Regions from separate parts of the Specibacter sp. NPDC078709 genome, predicted to be linked through region 2. Evidence: riboswitches for the same ligand, from Rfam matches in the RefSeq annotation. Region 2 holds a riboswitch; each other region holds the start of a gene.

Region 1 (3,170 bases), on a different contig from region 2:
CTTGTCCTTGAGGAATGATTCGGTGGCGTTGAGGAATCCGTAGGTGTTGAAATCAAGGTTCCGGTAGAAGAGGGTGGCGCCTTCCTGCTCGGCTGTGGCCATGATGGGATCCAGACCAGACCACGCGTCTACTGAACCGTTCGCCAGAGCTGCTCTTCCGTCAGCGTGCTGGAGGTTCTCCACCGTCACGTCCTTGGTGCTCAGGCCGGCTTCTTCCAGGGCCTGGACTAGGAAGAAGTAGGGGTCGGTGCCCTTGGTCGCCGCCACGGACTTGCCCTTGAGATCAGCAACTTTGGTAATACCGGAGTCCTTGTTAGTGACTAGGGCCGCCCACTCAGGCTGGGAGTAGAGCGAGATTGTCTTGATGGGGGAGCGGTTGGCGCGTGCCAACAGCGCCGCGGAGCCTGCCGTGGAACCAACGTCGATGGCGCCAGCACGCAGTGCCTCATTGGCCTTGTTGGAACCAGCCGATTGCAACCACTTCACGGTGACGTTTTTCTCGGCCAGAGTTGCCTCCAGCCAGCCCTTCTCCTTGATAATCAGGCTGAGCGGGTTGTAGGTGGCGAAGTCGATGTTGAGTGTATCGGAGCCGCCCACCTTGCCAGCAGCGTCGGTGGCTGCATTCTCACCGGTGCAGCCGGCAAGGGCCAAAGCGGAAACGGCGGCTGTGAATCCGAGGAATGAGCGTCGGTTGAAAAGAGCTGAATTAGACATGGTGGTCCTTAAAATGGGTGTGCTGAAGAGTGAAAGAGAGAAAGTAAAAAGTAGCGGCTAGTGGCCGTCGACGCCGAGGCTGGTAAGCAGTGAGCTGCGCAGCCCGGCCAGTTCTGTTGATGCCCGGTCGCGGGGGCGTGTGCCGGGCACGTCCACGGTGCGCACAATGGTGCAACCGGGCTGGTCCGTGCCGTCGGAGCCCAACAGGATGATCCGGTCCGCGAGCTGCAATGCCTCATCTACGTCGTGAGTGACCAACAGAACCGTGGTCGGTTCTGCCGAATGGATATCCAGCAGCAGGTCCTGCATGGTGATTCTAGTCAGGGCATCCAGCGCGCCAAAGGGCTCGTCAAGCAATAGAACTCCAGGGTTGCGAGCCAAGGCGCGGGCCAAGGATGCGCGCTGGGCCATGCCGCCGGAGATTTCCCGCGGCCGGTGCCCGGCGAAGGCGGATAGACCCACCAGTTCCAACAGATTTTCCACCACGAGGCGGCTGCGGGCGGAGTCGGCTCCGGCAGGAACCCCGATCGCCACGTTGCTGGCGATCGACTTCCAGGGCAGGAGCCGAGGTTCCTGGAAGGCTACGGCACAGCGTGAATCAATGCCGGTTACGGCTGTTCCATCAATGCTCACGGAGCCGCTGCTGGGAGCGTCGAGTCCGGCAACGGCACGCAGGAGGGTGGATTTTCCGCAGCCAGAAGGTCCCAGTAGGGCTACGATTTCCCCGGCCTGAATGTCAAAGGAAACATCACGGAGCACGGTGTGGGTGCCGGCCTTGGAACTGAAAGACCTGCCAAGCCCATGAAAGGAAACCGGCATGGCCGCAGTGCCCTGGGGATCAGAAACTATTGTTGGTGGCGCCACTGGTTCGGCAGACACCGAGGGCGAAAGTAAAGCAGACATCACAACACTCCATCGTTCCTGGCGGTAGCACCCTGCCGGCGATGACTCCTTCTACAAAGGTGTCAACCAGGGTTGCTGCGGCGTCAATGAGCCAGATCTCTCGGCCGCTCGGGATGGTCATCTCAAGACTAGGACGTAGTGGTGTGCGGCAGAAATCGGCAAGCGGGTGGAGTTCGCGAAGCGTAACAATCGGTGGGAGGACTAGGCTCGTAACATGGCACACCTCAATGACCCGCAGCTCATCCGCCGGCTCTTGACCACACCCGGTCGCTGGGCTGTTGTGGGCTTGTCCGGTAATCCGCTGCGACCTGCCGTCGGTGTTTCCTTGTACCTCCAGCAGCACCTGGGCCAGGAGATCATCCCGGTGAGTTTGAAAGGCGATGACGTCCATGGTGCCAAGGGGTACAAAGCCTTGGCCGAGGTCCCCGGAACCATCGACGTGGTGGACTGTTTTGTAAATTCCACCCGGGTGGGTGATGTTGTAGACCAGGCCATCGCGGAGGGTGCCAAGGCTGTCTGGCTCCAGCTGGGCGTTATTGACGAGGACGCGGCCCAACGTGCACAAGCTGCAGGACTGGACGTGGTGATGAATACCTGTCCCAAGATTGAAGCCGCAAAACTCGGGTTGTAAGCGGCGCAGGCTGTGCTGAACAACGATTTCCAGAAATAAGGAAAGCTGCCATGCCCCGCCACCTTGACCTTTCACCCAGCCGTGGCCGTTGGGTGGCATTTTCGGTGTTGCTCCTAGCGATTGCACTCGTGGCCACCGGCCTGTGGTGGGTCAACACCAACAGTTCAGCGCTGCCGGGCCCAGTAACTGCGCCAGCTACTACCGCGCCGCCCATAAGTACCCCCGTCGCAAGCAACCCGGTCACAAAAACTCCTCCCGAGAGCGCCGCTGCCTCGAGTACCCCCGCGGCGACTGGCACTGCCTCGAGTACGCAAGCTCCGGCGTCGGAAGTCCCCAGCGCTCAGCCAGCGACTAACCCGGCCACCGGGAGGGTAGACACCCTTGAAGGGCTGGTGCCGGACTATGTGCTGCCGCCCATCGTCGACGGGATGGCGCCGGTGCTGACCAAGGTGCCTACCGAGCAAAAGGTGGTGTTCGTGACGATCGACGACGGCGCCGTGAAGCGGGACTCGGACCTGGCGCTGCTGGAGCAGCACGGGATCAAGGCCTCGTTGTTTCTGGCTCACAATTTTATCGCCGGAAGTTCAGATTTCTACAGGAAATACACTGCGGCCGGACACCTCATTGAAAACCACACCATGACCCATAATCTGGGATTTATTCAGCTCAGCTACGAGCAGCAAAAGGCCGAAATTTGCGGCATGGCTGACTTCGAAGAACAGCAGTTCGGGCGCCGGCCGGTCTTCTTCCGACCGCCGGGTGGCCCATACACCATGGCCACCCGGCGGGCTGTTGCGGAGTGCGGCATGAAGGCCATTGTGGATTGGGAAAGCAAGGCAAATGCAGGGGGAATGGACTACCAAGTGGGCGCGGGGCTGCGACCTGGGGACATTGTGCTCATGCATTTTAGGAAGGAATTCCC
Region 2 (3,170 bases):
GGCGCTGCATTCGAACCGGACACCCCCATCTTCACCGGCTCCTACGATGAGGCTGGGTTGCAGGCAGAACTTCTGGCACATGCCGCTACTGCACAAGCTGATCTCAGCCCCGTCGCCTAGACGCCTTGAAGCCTTGACGCTTAGAGGCATAGGCGGCTATGCCTCAGGACACTTAGGTCTCTGGATCTGAGCGCGGCGCTTGCCGGTGCGGTCGATTCCCTATGCTTTATCCTCGATCACGCACCGGCTAGCGCCGTCTTGCCCAGCATCTAAATCTGGCCCTGCAGCTAAATCAGCGCTCACACCTTGGTGATGGCGGTGCGGAACGGTGTCGGGTTACTGAATAGATCCTGGACGGGGCAACGCGCCTCCACGGTGCGGGCCAGTTCGTCATACCGTTCCTGTGTTTCCGGACCGCTGATGTTCACTGCCAGACGGATATCACTGAACCCCGGGCGCACGGTGTCATCCAGACCAAATAGGCCGCGCACGTCCAGATCCCCCTCGGCGTTGATGGTGATGTCATCCACCTGAATGCCGAGCTGCTCGGCGTACAGCCGGTACACCACCACCTGGCAGGAAATGATGGCACCCAACGCGTATTCCACCGGGCTGGCAGCCACGTCGTCGCCGGCCAACGCTGCGGGCTCGTCCACAATGAATTGGTGCTTTCCGGAGCTGATGCGGGTGGCCACCGAACCCACGCCAACGCCGTCAACTTTGTAGGTCAGCTTTGCGCTATCCGGGTTGGCACCGATCCGCTGCGCCCATGCTGCACCTGCCTCGCTGAGACGGGCTGAACGGAGGGCTGCGTCATCGATCGACGGGATAAACGTTGATTCGGTCAGCGTTGATTCGCTAAGTGTTGCTTCACTCATGGTGGTGTCCTTCGTATGAAGGCGAGTGCGAGGCACTGCGCCATACTTACGCCAACGGCTGGTGTCGAAGGCGTCGAATCCTCACCTGGGGCACCCCACTATGGTTGCGAGGGTTGCCGTTCGACCGGCCAGGGCCGCATGGTCGAAACTCTTGATTCTGCCTCTCAGTCTGCCTACCACCGGTCCCCGCTGACAAGGATTCCGTCACACAGGGCAACATCACGACATCCATCAGTGAGAAATGGTCGCTTTGATCCGTGAAAGCGACCATTTCTCACGGATGAATCCGACATCAGGCTCCGCCGGGACGGGCAGGAGCGGAAGGCAGGTCCAGCCGCTCCGGAGGGCAGGTCCGTCCACCACCTAGAAGCAACTTAAGATGGATACATGAGCGCAACACTTGTGGCAAAGGGCCTTTCCGGCGGCCACGCCCACCGCACCCTGTTCACCAACCTCTCCTTCACGGTGGCCCCCGGCGACGTCATTGGCGTAGTCGGCGCCAACGGAGCCGGAAAATCAACACTTTTGGGCCTCCTTGCAGGCGCTGCCACCCCGCAGGGCGGCACCGTGAGCACAGCACCGCAGGACGCCTTCGTCGGATGGTTGCCGCAGGAGCATGAGCGACTCGACGGCGAGAGTATCGCCGCGTACATTGGCCGGCGCACCGGCTGCACCGCCGCCACTGAAGCCATGGAATCCTCCGCCGAAGCCCTGGGTTCCGGCAATTCCGCCGACGAGGACCGCTACGCCACAGCTCTGGATCACTGGCTGGCGTGCGGCGCCGCAGACCTCGATGAGCGCATCCCGGCCACCCTGGCCGAGCTCGGTCTGGATGTTGGCCCCGAGGCCGCCATGACAGGGCTTTCTGGCGGGCAGGCCGCGCGCGTTGCCTTGGCCGCGCTCCTGTTGAGCCGCTTCGACATCGTGCTACTAGATGAGCCCACCAACGATCTGGATCTGGCGGGGCTGGCCCGGCTCGAGGAGTTCGTGAAGGGACTGCGTGGCGGGGTGGTGCTGGTGTCCCACGATCGTGAGTTCCTGGCTCGCACCATCACCTCCGTGGTGGAGCTGGATCTGGCACAGAACAAGGTGGGCGTGTACGACGGCGGCTACGATTCCTTCCTCGAGGAACGCGCCATCGCCAAACGCCACGCCCGGGAGGCCTATGACGAGTTCGCCGACAAAAAAGCTGACCTCGTGGGACGGGCCCGTGTACAGCGCGAATGGAGCTCCCAGGGCGTGCGCAACGCCATGAAAAAAAGCCCCGACAATGACAAGATTCGGCGCAAGGCGGCCAGCGAATCCAGCGAGAAGCAGGCGCAGAAGGTGCGGCAGATGGAGTCCCGGATCGCCCGCCTGGACGAAGTTGAGGAGCCACGCAAGGAATGGGCGTTGCAGTTCAGCATTGGCGCAGCCCCGCGCTCCAGCACCGTAGTTTCCACCCTGAACGAAGCCGTAGTCCGGCAGGGAGATTTCACGCTCGGCCCGATCTCGGCGCAGGTCAACGCCGGTGAACGCATTGGCATCACCGGCCCCAATGGTGCCGGGAAGTCCACCCTTTTGCGGTTGCTGCTGGGCCGCACTACCCCGGACGACGGCGTCGCCTCCTTGGGTGCTAACGTGGCCATCGGTGAGATTGATCAGGCCCGCAGCCAATTCCCGGAAGCCGCTCCCTTGGGGGATGCGTTTGAGGCTCTGGTGCCGGAGCTGAATCAAGCCGAGGTGCGCACACTGCTGGCCAAATTCGGCCTCAAGGCCGATCAGGTGACCAGCCCGGTGGGCGCCCTTTCCCCAGGCGAACGCACCCGCGCCTCACTGGCGTTGCTGCAGGCCCGCGGTGTGAATGTACTGGTACTCGACGAACCCACCAACCATCTTGACCTGCCCGCCATCGAGCAGCTGGAAGAGGCTCTGGAAAGCTACGAAGGCACGCTGCTGCTGGTAACCCACGACCGCCGACTGCTGGAAAATGTTCGGCTGGACGCCCGCTGGGCCGTTTCCGGAGGGCAGCTCACGGAGCTGTAATGAGCTACTCAGCCAACCCACCCCATTCAACGCATTAGCGCAGCTTATCGATCTGACCATTTTGACTTACGTTCTCTAAAATGTTGCAATGGGTAACAGGTTTGCTGCTTCTTGGATCTGCGGCAAGCTGCTGATCGAATCCTGGTGCCACTTGCACCACCCCGGTCCCGGACATCGCCCCTGCGCTTGATTTTCCGTGGACCACCAGCGCTTACCCGGCTGGTTTTTGCCGCAGTCATATCTGCCGCCGCGCTCCCTGCGCATTAT
Region 3 (3,170 bases), on a different contig from region 2:
TGAGGAGTTGGCAATGCTGGCTGGAGTCAGTTCTTCCTATTACACAAGGCTGGAACAGGGGCGCTCACGCAATGCCTCACACCAGGTTCTGGATGCTCTAGCCACCGCACTGCAGCTCAACAGCGCCGAACGGGCCCACTTGATTCGGCTAGGGACAAGCCCTAAGCGCCGCCCGGGAACCCCTAAACCGCCGACAGAGGATGCCGACCCGGCTCTGCTGGAACTGCTGGCGGCTGTCGGTGACGTACCAGTGCTCATTCTGGGCCGGCGCAGTGACGTCCTCGCCTGGAATTCCTTGGGCCACGCGCTGCTCGCACCACATCTAGATATAGCCGCGCCACTATCGCCTGCAGCACGACCGAACATGGCATCCATGGTCTTCCTGGACACCGAAACGCGCGCCCTGTATCTGGACTGGCCATCCAAAAGCCGTGCTGTGGTGGGCAATTTGCGGCTCATCGCTGGCAAGTACCCCGAGGATCCGCTACTCGCTCAACTGGTGGGTTCCTTGGCCGTAGCCAGCCCAGAGTTCGTTTCTCTTTGGGCCGACCACAGAGTCCAACCGTGCGCGACTGCGGTGTACGAACTAGCGCACCCGCTCATCGGGAAACTTGCGCTGACCCAACAGACCCTCAGATCGGTGGAACACCCCGATCAAACCTTCGTAACGCACACGGCTGCGACGCACACGGCTGTCGCTGGATCGTCGGCGCGAGAAGGGCGAGAAGGGCGAGAAGGGCGAGAAGCGCTGGTGCTGCTGGCGCAACTGGTGGGAACCGCGCAGGCCGAGGCAGACAATGCAGTACAGCAGCACACCCAGCAGCCCACCCAGCGGCGCGCTAGTGAACGGCTCTAGAAAGCGGAGAGCCGGAAACCCACGTTGCGTCCGGCCCGCACACCGCTCTGCGCCACAGTGATGACCAAGGTGCCCAGCTCTGGAATCCAGCGGGCCGGGCGAACCGCCTGGGTCAGGGCTGTGGCAAGCTGTTGCGGCTCCTGCGTCTGATAGTCGTGGAAGCCGTTCGGGGTTTGAAACGAAACGGCGCCGCGGCTCACATCTACCGAAGGCAGCACCGGAATTCCGGTGGATTTTGCGGGCAGGTTCCCCACGGCGGGACCCGCCGCAGTCCGTGCTGCGGGGGCGGACTGCCCAACATTTTGGCGCTGACGGGGCGTGACAGGGGTGCTCGAAGACATGGCGATGACCTTTGCTTGCTCTTGCCCAACGGAGGTTTCCGCGGGCCGCTTCCTCATCCGAACCACCCGTGAAGCATGGGGTTGGCGTGCGGCCAGTCGGAGCTTGGCGCCGCATCTCTTGAAGCTGTCCTCTACACTACTGTTTTAACGGCCGACGGCGGATGGTGACGTAATAAATTACGTCACCATCCGCCGTCGTACTTCTGCGAAGGTTACTTCACGAGTTACTTCACCAAGGTGGCAGCGTCTTCATCCGGGTTGGAGTCCGTGACGGCCGCGGCGAGGCGGTCGTCCCAGCCCTTGCGGATGTGCGCGGGGGTTGCCGGGGTCAACAGGGAGATGACAACGTAGACCAGCAGCGAGGCGATGAGGCCGAAGTAGATGGGCTCGTTGGCGTAGATGCCGTCGGCGCTGGGGATGATTGAGGTGGCGTACAGAACCAACATGACCAGGGTCAGTGCGCAACCTACGGCCATGGACCAGGCGGCGCCGAGGCCCGTGCCGCGCTTCCAGACCAGACCGCCGATGATGGCCACGAGCAGGCCGCCAACCAGGATGTCGTAAGCGATGGTGAGGGCGAAGACCACATCGTTGACCACGATGGAGATGACGATCACCATGACACCCAGGATCAGTACGTACCAGCGGTTGGCGCGGACGTCGTGCTCGGGGTTGGTGGTGTCGGAGGCATCGATGGTTTTGCCGAACCAGCTGGCAACGAAGGGGACAACGTCTTTGCGGGCCACCGTGGCGGCGGCAATCAGGGCGCCGGACGCGGTGGACATCATGGCGGCTACGGCGGCGGCCATGACAATGCCGCCGATGCCCATGGGCAGCAGGTAGGTGGCGACCTCGGCGTAGACAACGTCCTTGCCTAGGCCTGCAACATCGATGTCTGGCAGTGCCACAAAGGCGGCCATGCCGATCATGGCACCGGCAACGCCGTACAGGATGCAGTAGATGCCGGCTGTGGCGCCGCCCCACCGGGCCACCTGCGGATCGCGGGCGGTGAAGACGCGCTGCCAAATGTCCTGACCGATGAGCAAGCCCAAGGTGTAAACCACAAAGTAGGTGATGATGGTCTGTACGCCGATGCCATCCCACTGGAAGAAGCTGGCGTCAACGCGTTCCTTGATGCCGGCCAGGCCACCGGCTGCGTTCCAGGTGAAGGGCAGCATGAGCAAGAAGATGCCCACGGTCTTGATGACGAACTGCACCTGATCGGCGAGCGTGATGGACCACATGCCGCCAATGGTCGAGTAAATCAGCACAATGACACCACCGATGGCAATGGCCAACCAACGGTCCAGGCCAAACAGCACCATGAAGATGGTGGCGTAGGCGCCGGTGGAGGTTGCCGAGATCATGATGGTGTAAGCCAGCATGACAATGCCGGACATTTTGGTTGCCTCGGCGCCGTAGCGCAGGCTCAACATTTGCGAGACCGTGTAGATCTTGAGCTTCTGCAAGGTCGGAGCGAACAACAGGCTCAGTAGCAGCACGCCGACACCGATCGCGACCACCAGCCACATGCCGGAAATTCCGAACTTATACCCCAGCCCAACGCCACCAACGGTGGAGGCGCCGCCGAGGACCACAGCAGCCATGGTCCCCGTGTAGAGGAAGGGGCCTAGACGGCGGCCGGCGACGAGGTAGTCGCTATTGTTCTTGGTCCGAGATTTTCCCCACCAGCCAAAGGCCAGCATGGCCACCAAATATAAGACGACTATGGCAATGTTTAAGTCCATGGTGTGCTCCAGTGTGCGAAAGTTATGGGATCCAGCCGCGCTCGCTGAACTAGCGGAGCTGGCCGAGAAATAGAGTAGCTAGGGTCCGACCTAGCCAATATTGCCTATTGAGCAACATTTGTTGTCTATTAGGATAAACTGTGATCGTGGTTACAGTCAATGTGCCGCTAGAAGTCCTTGGATCTCACTAGCAATACGCAATAGCAATAGAGGAGCCGTCATGAA
Region 4 (3,170 bases), on a different contig from region 2:
TTGAAGGCAGACAATGCCGGCCCCGTGTGGCGCATCAGGTTTTTGACCGGTCCATCGATGAATTCCTTGGTGCCCAAGATGGCGCCGCCCAGCACCCGGCCCTGACCGTCAATGTGCTTGGTGCCCGAGTACACAATGATGTCCGCACCAAAGTCGCCGCACTTTTGCAACAGGGGAGTGGCGAAGACGTTGTCCGCCACCACTTGCGCGCCCGCCGCATGGGCTAGATCGCACACGGCCTGAACATCCACAATTTCCTGCATGGGGTTGGATGGGGATTCAAAGAAGACGGCCGTGGTGGGCACACTCAACGCCTCGCGCCACTGATCCAGATCCGGTCCGTCAACGAACACCGTCTCCACACCCCAGCGCGGGAGCAGCTCATTCAGTATCACAAAGCAGGAGCCGAACAGTGAGCGCGACGCCACCACCCGGTCCCCGGCACCCAACAAGGCACCCAAAGCGGTGAATACGGCGGACATGCCGGACGCCGTCGCAAAGCACGCTTCTTTGCCTTCGAGTAGCCGCAACCGTTCCTGAAACGTGGCCACGGACGGGTTGCCGTACCGCGAGTACACAAAACGGTCCACTTCTCCGGTGAAGGACGCCTCGGCGGCCTCGGCGGATTCGTACACAAAGCCGGAGTTCAGAAACAGGGCCTCGGAGGTCTCTTGGAAGTTGGTGCGGTCAAGCCCGCCGCGCACGGCAGCCGTGTCCGGGGACCAGGTGGCTGCGTGCTCGTTAAAGTTGCTCAATTACTTGTCCTTGGCATTCGCTGGTGAGTGAGGAGGCTGGATGCTGGCATGCGATGGCACAGTGCAGACGCGCGGGACGCGGCGTTCCGCATGCCGCGTTCCGAGGAAAGGCGTTAGTGCCAGGGTAGATTGCGGTTTTTCCAACCGTTCAGGACACGGTCGCCGAAGCGGTCGGGTTGACCCTCGAATCCCTCGAGTACGTTGTACGCCGTGTAGCCGGCCGCAGTTGCTGCCTCGGCCGCCGCGATGGATCGGACGCCCGAACGGCACAGCAAAACCAGCGGCTTCTCGGCGGGCACTGCGGCCTGTAGCTGTTCCAGGAACTGGGGGTTGTTGGTGCCGTCAGACAGATTCCACTGGATGAAGACCGGTTCGGAGTTCAGCGCGGAAACGTCGGGGACGCCAATATGCGTCCATTCACCTTCGGTGCGCACATCCACCAGGGTGGCTCCGGCAGCTAGGTGTTCCCAAGCTGTTGCCGGGGCCAGATCCCCTGCGTAGCTCACGCGATGCCCTCGCCGTCGAACTCCAGCTCGGCGTCCAGATCGTGCACTGCGTTAGCCACGGCGGCGTCGCTACTGGCAACTGCCTGGGGGAGGATCACGGCCTGGGCGCAGATCACGTTCGTGCCATTAAAGGTGACGGCCGGCCCTCCGTGAAGCACATAGCCTTCGTCGAGGGCTGCTGAGATGCGCTCGCAGAAGGAGCGATCGTCGGGACCGGTGATGAGCCGGTAGGCCAGGGGTGATTCGTCCGCGGACATGTTCTCTCCTCATTGCAAGTGGCCGCAAGGCTGCAAGCGAGAGCTGAGGACGGTGCTCAAAAAATTTGGACATTGAGTTACCGCACCGGGGTTCGCGCTTGCAAACTTCAGCCGTGGAAGCTGGGTTTGCCGAGTAGTCACCTGAGGCACCCCGCCGGAAAGAGGGTTGCCGGCCAGCAAGTCAGGGCTTGACACTGGCACTCATTACTCCCTTTGAAACTAACACATCCACCGCCCCTTGGGACCCTAAGAAGTGCATGTATGGCGCAAAATGACGGCAGCACTACAGACGCGCAGCCCATGAGCTGACAGTATGAATCCATGAGCCTCAGCCGCGCCTTCATCGCCGTCCGTTTCCTCTTTGGCGCGGTGACCTTGGTCGCCGTGGGAATCCAGCTGGGCATTCACATTGGCCACGGCTTCAGCGTGCTGAACTTCTTCAGCTATTTCACCAACCTCTCCAATATTTTTGCCGCCGTGGTGCTGGTGGTGGAGTCGGTGCTGAGCTGGCGCGGCAAGGATCTGGGACCCGCGTGGGCGCTGTTGCGCTGCATTTCCGTGGTGTGCATGGCGTTGGTGGGAATCGTCTTCAGCGCCCTGCTGCGCGATGTGGATTTGGGTTCGCTCCTGCCCTGGATCAACACGTGGCTGCACTATGTGATGCCTGTGGCGATCGTGGCCGACTGGCTCATCACCCCGCCGCGCCACCCCATCGCCTACAAACGCGTGCTCGTCGCCATCGCGTTCCCGCTGGCGTATTTGGCGTATTCGATCATTCGCGGCGCGGCCATCACCTGGTACGCCTACCCCTTCCTCAACCCGTCCGACGGCGGATATGGTCCCGTCCTGCTGACTTGCCTCATCATCGCCGTGGCCTTCGTGGCCATGACATTTCTGATCATGTGGTTGGGTAATTGGCTGAGCGGGCGCTCGGCCCGGCGGGCAGTGGCAGCTTCTGCGGTTTAACTCGGCAGTTAGAGGGTCTGTGCGAGAAGCCCTGAAAGTTCCGCTGTCAACTCCGAACGGATCTCCGGCGTGCCAATCTCTTGGCCGTCAATGGTGTTAACGGGAGCCAACAGACGCAGGCTGGAAATCAACCACACGGCATCGGCATCCAGCAGATCAGCCGGAGTAACAGGCCCGTAACCCAGCTCCCAGCCTGCGGCTTTTGCGGCTGCAAAGAGGGCGCCTTGCGTGGTGCCGGGCAGGATTCCGGTGTCCAGATGGGGCGTGATGAGTCGCTTGACTGGCACGCCGGAGTCGTCGGAGATGTGTGCCAAAAGTACCGACGACGTCGGCCCTTCCAGTACGAGCTGGTCGCCGCTGGTAAAGATCACGTCATCGGCGCCTTGGCTATGGGCGTGGCGCAAGGCCGCCATATTGACGGCGTAGGAAAGGGTTTTGGCGCCCATCAGTAGCCACGGTGCGCGGGCAGAAATGTCGCTGTCGTAGCCGCGCTCCAGTAGTAGGACGTCCAAGCCCTTGGCGCGTTGTGCGGCCAGTGCGAGCGAGACTGGGCTGACCGTAACCCAGGCTGTGGGGGAGTTGGCGCCCTCGGGCCCGCGGGTGACGACCAGCTTCACCACACATTGACCTGGCTCGCCGGTAGCGGCGGCATCGCTGACGGAGTAAGCCGTGAGCGCCGTCGTGAT

Evidence for each region. Region 2 has a riboswitch for S-adenosylmethionine ahead of AB0P14_RS11470 (OsmC family protein). Riboswitches for the same ligand answer to the same signal wherever they lie in the genome.
Region 1: it holds a riboswitch for S-adenosylmethionine, as region 2 does, so the genes downstream of both, AB0P14_RS12615 (ABC transporter ATP-binding protein) here and AB0P14_RS11470 (OsmC family protein) in region 2, are expected to answer to the same signal.
Region 3: it holds a riboswitch for S-adenosylmethionine, as region 2 does, so the genes downstream of both, AB0P14_RS02810 (hypothetical protein) here and AB0P14_RS11470 (OsmC family protein) in region 2, are expected to answer to the same signal.
Region 4: it holds a riboswitch for S-adenosylmethionine, as region 2 does, so the genes downstream of both, AB0P14_RS14425 (DUF1737 domain-containing protein) here and AB0P14_RS11470 (OsmC family protein) in region 2, are expected to answer to the same signal.

What each region holds. Positions count from the first base shown of each region.
Region 1 is NZ_JBFBLU010000006.1:147,260-150,429, forward strand. Features, by position in the region: gene AB0P14_RS12610 (aliphatic sulfonate ABC transporter substrate-binding protein) at 1-714, opposite strand, end outside; gene AB0P14_RS12615 (ABC transporter ATP-binding protein) at 772-1,533, opposite strand; SAM riboswitch class I at 1,624-1,737, opposite strand; gene AB0P14_RS12620 (CoA-binding protein) at 1,832-2,248, shown strand; gene AB0P14_RS12625 (polysaccharide deacetylase family protein) at 2,299-3,170, shown strand, end outside.
Region 2 is NZ_JBFBLU010000005.1:213,712-216,881, forward strand. Features, by position in the region: gene AB0P14_RS11465 (NAD(P)-binding domain-containing protein) at 1-120, shown strand, start outside; gene AB0P14_RS11470 (OsmC family protein) at 300-878, opposite strand; SAM riboswitch class IV at 916-1,035, opposite strand; gene AB0P14_RS11475 (ABC-F family ATP-binding cassette domain-containing protein) at 1,266-2,903, shown strand.
Region 3 is NZ_JBFBLU010000001.1:649,841-653,010, reverse strand. Features, by position in the region: gene AB0P14_RS02815 (helix-turn-helix transcriptional regulator) at 1-856, shown strand, start outside; gene AB0P14_RS02810 (hypothetical protein) at 853-1,197, opposite strand; SAM riboswitch class IV at 1,210-1,321, opposite strand; gene AB0P14_RS02805 (sodium:solute symporter) at 1,422-2,945, opposite strand; gene AB0P14_RS02800 (helix-turn-helix domain-containing protein) at 3,166-3,170, shown strand, end outside.
Region 4 is NZ_JBFBLU010000008.1:17,969-21,138, reverse strand. Features, by position in the region: gene AB0P14_RS14435 (O-succinylhomoserine sulfhydrylase) at 1-755, opposite strand, end outside; gene AB0P14_RS14430 (rhodanese-like domain-containing protein) at 869-1,261, opposite strand; gene AB0P14_RS14425 (DUF1737 domain-containing protein) at 1,258-1,518, opposite strand; SAM riboswitch class IV at 1,608-1,727, opposite strand; gene AB0P14_RS14420 (Pr6Pr family membrane protein) at 1,840-2,484, shown strand; gene AB0P14_RS14415 (aminodeoxychorismate lyase) at 2,493-3,170, opposite strand, start outside.